2 regions of the Achromobacter sp. 1014246743 genome follow, and region 2 is predicted to be linked to the other one. Evidence: riboswitches for the same ligand, from Rfam matches in the RefSeq annotation. Region 2 holds a riboswitch; the other holds the start of a gene.
What was found. A riboswitch is a leader RNA that binds a small molecule or an ion and turns the genes downstream of it on or off. The one in region 2 is predicted to bind glycine.

Region 1 (4,410 bases), on a different contig from region 2:
GTAACCCTGGCCGATGTAGTTGCGAAAGACCTTGTTGCGGCCGGCGATCTGCTTCAGTTCGGCCAGCACGTCGGCTTCGCTGCGCGAGGGCGGCAGCGCCAGCGGGGCCTGGCTGCGGATCTTGGGCGGCACGACTTCTTCGATCAGGGCGTCCAGGCTGGCGCTGCCGATCACGGCAAGCATGGCGGCCTGGTCGGCGTCGGAGGGGCCGATGTGGCGGGGAATGAAGTCGGTGTGGGTGTCTAGGGCGCGCGACATGGAGGGATCTCGGGGTAGCAGGTGTCGTCGGGGGACGAACGGTGATGCATCTTGCGGACGGGCGCGACGCCTGGCGCCGCCGCCCGCCCGGACAGGCTTAGCCGTTGGCGACGGCTTCGTAGCCGGCAGCGTCCAGCAGCTTGTCGGCATCGGCGGCGTTGACCGGCTTGATCTTGAAGATCCAGGCCGTGAAGGCCGATTCGTTGATCAGGTTGGGGTTGCTTTCGAGTTCGTCGTTGAATGCGACGATTTCGCCGGCGACCGGGGCGTAGATGTCGGAGGCGGCCTTGACCGACTCGACCACGCCGGCGGTTTCGCCTGCGTTCAGCTTGGCGCCGACCTTGACGTCGCCGACGAAGACCAGGTCGCCCAGTTGGTCCTGGGCGGTATCGGTGATGCCGACGACAAACACGTCGCCTTCGGCTTTGACCCATTCATGGGACTGGGTGTACTTGCGATCGGTGGGCAGACTCATGGGAACTCCTGAGGGATTCGGGTAGAAGAATGGTGTTGCGCGCCTCGCGCCGGCAGCCCGCCCGCCACGGGGGGCCTGCGGCGCGAAGCTTCGAGTTTACGAGTGTTCGACGGCTTTGCCGTTACGGACAAACGGCAGTTTGCAGACCAGGGCGGGCACCCATTTGCCGCGGATGTCGACCTCGACCGTATCGCCCGCGGCCACGCCTTGCGGCAGGCGGGCAAAGCCGATCGATACGCCCAGCGTGGGCGACATGGTGCCGCTGGTGAGTTCGCCGGTGCCTTGCGCGGTGCGCACGGCCATGTGGGCGCGCATGACGCCGCGTTCCTGCAGCTTCAGGCCGACGAAGGCGGCGGGCGTGGCGAATTGTTCCAGCGCGTCGCGGCCGATGAAGCGGCGCTCGGGGTTTTTCAGGGACACCGTCCAGGTCAGCGCGGCCTCGCCGGGCTGGGTCAGTTCGTCCATGTCCTGGCCGTACAGGTTCATGCCGGCTTCCAGGCGCAGCGTGTCGCGCGCGCCCAGGCCTGCCGGGCGCACGCCCTGGGCGACCAGGTCGCGCCACAGCTGCACGACGTCGGCAGCGGGCAGCACGATTTCAAAGCCGTCTTCGCCGGTGTAGCCGGTGCGGGCCACCAGGGTGTCGTCGCCGATGCGGGCGGCCACGAACGGGGTCAGCGGTTCACTGGCGGCCTGCCAGGCCGGGCGCGCGGCCCAGACCTTGGCGCGGGCGTTGGGGCCCTGCACGGCGACCATGGCCAGGTCGCGGCGCGGCGTGATGGTGACGTCGAACTTGCCGGCCTGCTTGACGCGCTGCATCCAGGCCATGTCTTTGTCGGCGGTGCCGGCGTTGACGACCACGCGCCATTGGTCGGCGGCGAAGAAATAGACGATCAGGTCGTCGATGACGCCGCCTTGCGGGTTCAGCATGCAGGTGTAGAGCGCCTTGCCCGGCACCGTCAGCTTGGCCACGTCGTTGGCCACCAGGCGCTGCAGGTAGGCAAAGGCATCCGGGCCGGTGACGTCGGCGTTGAGCATGTGCGAGACGTCGAACATGCCGGCGTCCTGGCGCACCGCGTGGTGCTCTTCGAGTTGCGAGCCGTAGGCCAGGGGCATGTCCCAGCCGCCGAAATCGACCATGCGGGCGCCGGAGGCGATGTGTTCGTCGGCCAGCGGGGTGCGTTTGAGGGTTGCGGACATGCAGGGGACTCCGGAGCGGCAGCGGTGCCAGGGTTACGGAATGCCGCTGGCAGATGGGCAATGCGCCCCCGCACAACGGCTGAATCTTCCGCCCCTCTGTCCTTTTGCCTGAGAGTTGCCCCGCGTGGCGGGTTTGCACCTTCGGCGCCTGGGCTGCGCGCTATGTCCCTGATTGGGCAGCGGCGCCAGGTCTCTCCAGAGTGCTGTTTTGCCGCGTCCGCACGGCATAAACCGGGACAGGGCAAACATGTGCGGTATGGGATACCTGAGCGATTCCGGGCGAATTGCGCCTTCGGCGGCGGCTGCGGTTAACAGCCGCTCTCTCCCGCAACATGCGTGACAGCGCCGAAAGCATACCGCGAAACGCCGGCTTCGCCCAGCGCCGCGCGGCCTGTCACCGGCGGCCCGCAACCTGTTCGCAACGCCTAGCCCAGCGCCGTGTCCAGCAGCATCATCAGCACGAAGCCCAGCATCAGCCCGCAGGTGGCATAGACCTCGTGTCCCTTGCGATGCGATTCGGGGATGATTTCGTGGCTGATCACGAACAGCATGGCGCCCGCCGCGAATCCCAGGCCCCAGGGCAGCATGGCCGCCGACCAGCCCACCACCGCCGCGCCCAGCACGGCGCCGACCGGCTCGACCAGGCCGGACAGCATGCCCAGCGCCACCGCGAACGAGCGCTTGTAGCCGGCGGCGATCAGCGCCACGGCCACCACCAACCCTTCGGGGATGTCCTGGATGGCGATGCCGGTGGCCAGCGCGGTACCGCGCACCGGATCGTTGCCCGCGTAGCCCACGCCGATGGCCAGGCCTTCGGGCAGGTTGTGCAAGGTAATGGCGAAGACGAACAGCCAGGTACGGCGCAGCCGATGCGCCTCGATGCCTTCGCGGCCCTTGATGAAGTGTTCATGCGGCAGCAGCCGGTCCATCAGCAGCAGCGCGGCCGCGCCCAGCAGGATGGCCGCACCGACGGTCAGCCCGGCTCCCCAGGGGCCGGCGCCCTGCGATTCGGCTGCCGCGATGCCCGGCGCCACCAGCGAGAACGCGCTGGCCGCCAGCATCACGCCCGCGCCGAAGCCGAACATGCTGTCCTGCATTTTCTGGGGAATGGTGCGCGCGAAAAGAATGGGCAGCGTGCCCGCCGCGGTGGCGCCGGCGGCGACCATGCCGCCCAGCAGCGCGTCCGCCACATGGGGTGCGTGCACAGCGAGATAGACCCACAGCTGATGCAGGCCCAGGCAGGCGACCAGCACCGCCAACGTCCAGACACTGACGCTGGTGGCTGCGGGCCGGATGCGATGACGGCTGAATGTGTTCATGGACCTGCCCTCGCGCAATGCCGGATCAGCCGATGGCAGCGGCGTAGCGGCGCGCCACCTCGGGCCAATTGACGACATTGTAGAAGGCGCCGATGTATTCCGGCCGGCGGTTCTGGTACTTCAGGTAGTAGGCGTGCTCCCACACGTCCAGGCCCAGGATGGGGGTGTTGCCCTGCATCAGCGGGCTGTCCTGGTTGGCGCTGCTTTCCACCACCAGCTTGCCGGCCGGGGTGACCGACAGCCAGGCCCAGCCGCTGCCGAAGCGGGTCAGCGCTGCCTTGGTGAAGGCCTCGCGGAACGCGGCCAGGCCACCCAGTTCCGCATCGATCGCGCGGGCCAGCGCGCCATCGGGCTCACCACCGCCCTGCGGCGACATGACGGACCAGAACAGGCTGTGGTTGGCATGGCCGCCGCCGTGGTTGCGCACTGCGCCGCGGATCGCCTCGGGCAGTTGGTCCAGGCGGGCCACCAGGGCTTCGACCGGCTCGTCGGTGGCGATACCGGCGCCGTCCAGGGCCGCGTTCAGGCTGGTGACGTAGGTCTGGTGGTGCTTGCTGTAGTGGATTTCCATCGTCATGGCGTCGATATGGGGTTCGAGCGCGTCATAGGCGTAGGGCAAGGTCGGCAGGGTGTAGGCCATGGCATGTCTCCGTCAGGACGGCGCCGCCGAAAGCGGGGCCGAATCGATTATCGAAAACATAAATGATATGTATTTTTATTTGATATAACAATGGTGGCGTTGCCGAGGCTGTCATGGCGGCGGGCGATGCGGCCCGCCGGCCGCGTGGACACGGCCAGTGGCGGCCTGGCCGATCGCTGCCGTGAAACCGTCCGAGAATGAAAGCGAAGCGGCGGTCCGCGAACGCGGGCGCCGCGCCTACAGCGCCTTGCCGCAGGCCACGCCCGAGGCCCAGGCCCACTGGAAGTTGTAGCCGCCCAGCCAGCCGGTGACGTCCACGGCTTCGCCGATGAAGTACAGCCCGGGGGTGGTCTTGGCCTGCATGGACTTCTGGTCCAGCCCGCGGGTGTCGACGCCGCCGCGCATGACTTCGGCCTTCTTGTAGCCGGCGGTGCCGCTGGGCACCAGCGTCCATTGGTGGATGTCCTGCGCCAGCGCGCGCAGGGTCTTGTCGGGGGCATCGGCCAGGCGCAGCGCCGCCA
Region 2 (4,410 bases):
TGGCCGTGTTTTCGGTGCGCCGGGGCTTTGACTGGCCACTGCTGTGGCCCTTCCTGGCGGGCGGCCTGGCCGGCATTCCGCTGGGCGTGCTGGTGCTGCCGCACCTGGACATGGACTGGTTCAAGGCGGTGCTGGGCGCCTTGCTGGCCTTGTGGTGCCCGGTCATGCTGATGTCGCAGCGGCTGCCGCGCATCGGCGGCAACCGCCTGGGCGATGGCGCCGTGGGCATGGTCGGCGGCGTGCTGGGCGGCATCGGCGGTTTCGCGGGCAGCGTGCCCACGCTGTGGTGCACGCTGCGCGGCTTCAACAAGGACACCCAGCGCGCCGTGATCCAGAACTTCAACCTGGCGATGCTGTCGGTGACGATGGCCACCTACCTGGCCACCGGCATCGTCACCCGCGACATGGCGCCCATGTTCGCGGTGGTGGCGCCGGCCATGCTGATCCCCACGCTGCTGGGCACCCGCCTGTACATCGGCATTTCCGAAGTGACGTTCCGGCGCACGGTACTGGGCCTGCTGACGTGTTCGGGGCTGACGTTGCTGGCGTCTTCGGTGCCGCAGTTGCTGGCGCGGTAGGCGCTACGCCAGCGACACCCCGTCCCGCACACTCGCCGCCAGCATCTGCGCCGTCGCTGCCGACAGCGTCCACCCCAAATGCCCGTGCCCGGTGTTGTAGAACACGCCGGGCCGCTTGCCCGGGCCAACGCGCGGCATCATGTTGGGGGTCATGGGGCGCAGGCCGCACCAGGGCACCACGCGTGACGTGCGTACGCCGGGGAAGTGCTTGCGGGTCCAGTCCACCAGCGGCTGGATGCGCTCGGCGCGGATGTCCATGTTGAAGCCGTTGAATTCCGCCGTGCCGGCCACGCGGAAGCGGTCGCCCAGGCGGCTGGTGACGATCTTGGCGGCTTCATCGAGCAGGCTGACGGTGGGGGCGGCAGCGCGGCTGTCGGGCTCGTCCAGGTGCACGCTGATGGAATAGCCCTTGACCGGGTAGATGTTCAGCGAGTCGCCCAGCTGGCGCGCGAACTGGCGGCTGGCGGCGCCGGCGCAGATGACGATGGCGCTGGCCTCGTGCTGTTCGTGTTGCGTGCCGCCTTCGCGGGCAATGTCCAAGACGTAGGGCAGGCCGTCGCGGCTGATGGCGCGGATGTCGGCGTCCTGCTCGAAGCGCACGCCGCGGCGCGCGCAGGCACGGGCCAGGCCGCTGGTGAATTTGTGGATGTCGCCGGTGGCATCGGACGGCGTGTAGAAGCCGCCGTGGCAGGCCGTTTGCAGCGCGGGCTCGATGGCGCGTGCTTCGTCGGGCGTGACCGCGTGGCGTTCCAGTCCGCCTTCGCGCAGCAGCGCGTTGGCGCGGCGTGCGGTCTCGAAGCTGGCGGCGTCGTGGTAGATGTGCAGGATGCCGCGCCGTTCCAGGTCGAAGTCGATGCCTTCTTCCTCGGCCATGGCGTACAGGTGCTGGCGCGCCTCGATGGCCAGCCGGGTGGTGGCGATGGTGTTCTGGCGGTAATTGCGGATCTGTCCCATGAACTGGGCCAGCCACGAATACTTGTGCCAGCTGAAGCGCGGGTTGAGCAGCAGCGGCGCATTGCGCCGCCCCAGCCAGCGCAGGCCCTTCATGACGGTGGCGGCGCTGTTCCAGACTTCGGCGTTGCTGGCGGACAGCTGGCCGCCGTTGGCATAGGACGTTTCCATGGCGGGATAGCGCTGGCGGTCGTAGACCGTGACGTCGTAACCCAGTTTGCTCAAGGCGTACGCAGACGTGACGCCGGTGATACCGGCGCCGATGATGGCGATGCGGGGCATGGTGGCTCCAGATAGCGTGGCTGCGGCCAACCGGCAGCAGCACCCCATCTGTCTTGGTACCTGAGAGCTTCACCCGGGCGGCGAGCGCCGCGGGATCCCCTTCGGTGGGCGCGCCTGGCGCCTCTCTCCAGATTGTCTACACCGCGCAGTCCTGTTGCCTGAGAGTTTCCGGGGCGGTTGCTCCGTCGGCGCCCGCCACGGGGGCGAGTCTCTTCTGCGGGGTTTTGAATCGACCGGAGCAGGATAGCCAAAATTTCGGTCGGACGAGACTTAGGGTTAGTACCAGGATGCGTCAAATTCGTCCTACACTGGGCGGCCATTTGGCCGGCGCCAGCCGGTATGACACGACAGGAAGAATGGCATGCGCCTGAGAGAAAAACTCCGTGCTTCGATGGGGCTGCTGGCCTTGGCCGCAGGCGCCGGACCCGCCCTGGCGGCGGGGCAGCCCGCGGCAGCGGTGTCCGCGGCCGTGTCGGCGCGGGCCGCTGACGAGGCGATCAACGCTGCCGTGGCCGAGGTCATGCGCCAGTACGACATCCCCGGCATGGCGATCGCCGTCACCCGCAACGGCGAGCAGCGCTTTTTCAACTACGGCGATGCCTCGCGCGCACCGCGCAAGCCGGTATCGCCCGACACGCTGTTGGAGCTGGGCTCGATCAGCAAGACCTTCACCGTGACGCTGGCGGGCTATGCAGAGGCCTCGGGCAAACTGTCGTTGGGCGACAGCCCCGCCCGGTACGTGCCCGAACTGCAAGGCACCGACTTTGCCAAGACCACGCTGATCAACCTGGCCACGCACACGGCCGGGGGCTTTCCCTTGCAGGTGCCGGACGCCGTGCAGGACATGGCCCAGTTGATGGCCTACCTGAAGGCCTGGACGCCGCAGTACGCGCCCGGCACGCACCGCACCTACGCCAATCCCAGCATCGGCATGCTGGGCGTGGTGGCGGCGCGCAGCCTGGGCCAGCCCTACGTGGCGGCGCTGGAGCAGGGCCTGTTTCCCAAGCTGGGGCTGCGCAGCACCTATGTGAACGTACCGCCTGAAAAAATGCCGGACTACGCCTGGGGCTACAACAAGCAGAACGCGGCGGTGCGGTTGAATCCGGGCGTGCTGGCGGACGAGGCCTATGGCGTGAAATCGACCGCCCGCGACATGATCCGCTTCGTCGAGGTGAACCTGGGCGTGGCGCCCGCGGATGCCGCCATCCAGCGCGCCATCGCGGCCACGCATACCGGCTACTACCAGCTGGGCGCGATGACGCAGGACCTGATCTGGGAGCAGTACCGCTACCCGGTATCGGTGGATGACCTGGTGGCCGGCAACTCGGCCAAGGTGGCGTTCGAAACCCTGCCCGTGCAGGCCGTGCAGCCGCCGAGCGCGCCGCAGGAGGCGGTGTGGATCAACAAGACCGGCGCCACCAACGGCTTTGGCGCCTACGTGGCCTTCGTGCCGTCGCGCAAGCTGGGCATCGTGATCCTGGCCAACCGCAACTATCCCAACGAGGCCCGCGTGCGGTTGGCGTTGCGGATTCTGACCTATACAGATAGCCCGAACGCGCCTGTACAGTGAGCCTGATTCAGCGCGATTGTGTATTTGCAGCGCCTGGTACACCAGCCATTATTTTTCGATGGCCGATCCTCCGCCCGCCCGCGCGGCGTGGCGACGTCCCCTTCGCGTATCAGGAGCTTGCATGACCCTTGCCTCTACTGCCTTCGATTCCCTGGCTGATCTGCGCGTGGACGGTGCGCGCTTGTGGCAGTCGTTGATGGATCTGGCCCGTATCGGCGCGACCGACAAGGGCGGGGTCTGCCGGCTGGCCCTGACCGACCTGGACCGCCAGGGCCGCGACCTGTTTTCGGACTGGGCGCGCCAGGCGGGGTGCGAGCTGCGCGTGGACGCCATCGGCAACATCTTCGCGCGCCGTCCGGGCCGCAACAATGCCTTGCCCGCCGTCATGACGGGCAGCCATATCGATACCCAGCCCACCGGCGGCAAGTTCGACGGCAACTACGGCGTGCTGGCGGGCCTGGAAGTGCTGCGCACGCTGAACGACGCCGGTGTCCAGACCGAGGCGCCGCTGGAACTGGTGGTGTGGACGAACGAAGAGGGATCGCGCTTCGTGCCGGTCATGATGGGCTCGGGCGTGTACGCCGGCGCCTTTACGCTGGACCATGCGCTGGGGCAGCGTGACCGCGACGGCGTCAGCGTGCGTGACGCCTTGACCGCGATCGGCTATGCCGGCGCAGCGGCCGTTCCCCCGGCGGTGCGCGATGGCGTGGGCGCCTATTTCGAGGCGCATATCGAACAGGGGCCGGTGCTGGAGGCCGCAGACACCGTGATCGGCGTGGTCACGGCGGCGCTGGGCCAGCGCTGGTACGACGTGGTGCTGACCGGCGTGGAAGCGCATGCCGGTCCGACGCCCATGCCGTTGCGGCGCGATGCGCTGCTGGCGGCATCGGACCTGGTGCGCGCGGTCAACGACATTGCGCTGGCGCACGCCCCGAACGCGCGTGGCACCGTAGGCTGGATGGACGTGTTCCCGAATTCCCGCAATGTCATTCCGGGCCGCGTGAGTCTCTCGGTGGACCTGCGCGCCGC

Region 1: linked by a shared signal. The riboswitch ahead of gcvT (glycine cleavage system aminomethyltransferase GcvT) and the one ahead of AC6LJ2_RS15520 (D-amino acid dehydrogenase) in region 2 are both predicted to bind glycine.

The regions. Positions count from the first base shown of each region.
Region 1 covers NZ_JCBANA010000027.1:56,037-60,446, forward strand. The annotation lists gene gcvP (aminomethyl-transferring glycine dehydrogenase) at 1-258, opposite strand, end outside; gene gcvH (glycine cleavage system protein GcvH) at 356-733, opposite strand; gene gcvT (glycine cleavage system aminomethyltransferase GcvT) at 830-1,930, opposite strand; glycine riboswitch at 2,017-2,139, opposite strand; glycine riboswitch at 2,173-2,268, opposite strand; gene AC6LJ2_RS13490 (ZIP family metal transporter) at 2,356-3,249, opposite strand; gene AC6LJ2_RS13495 (superoxide dismutase) at 3,275-3,889, opposite strand; gene AC6LJ2_RS13500 (aminoacetone oxidase family FAD-binding enzyme) at 4,127-4,410, opposite strand, start outside.
Region 2 covers NZ_JCBANA010000033.1:43,188-47,597, reverse strand. The annotation lists gene AC6LJ2_RS15525 (sulfite exporter TauE/SafE family protein) at 1-578, shown strand, start outside; gene AC6LJ2_RS15520 (D-amino acid dehydrogenase) at 582-1,811, opposite strand; glycine riboswitch at 1,856-1,946, opposite strand; glycine riboswitch at 1,948-2,038, opposite strand; gene ampC (class C beta-lactamase) at 2,173-3,381, shown strand; gene AC6LJ2_RS15510 (Zn-dependent hydrolase) at 3,503-4,410, shown strand, end outside.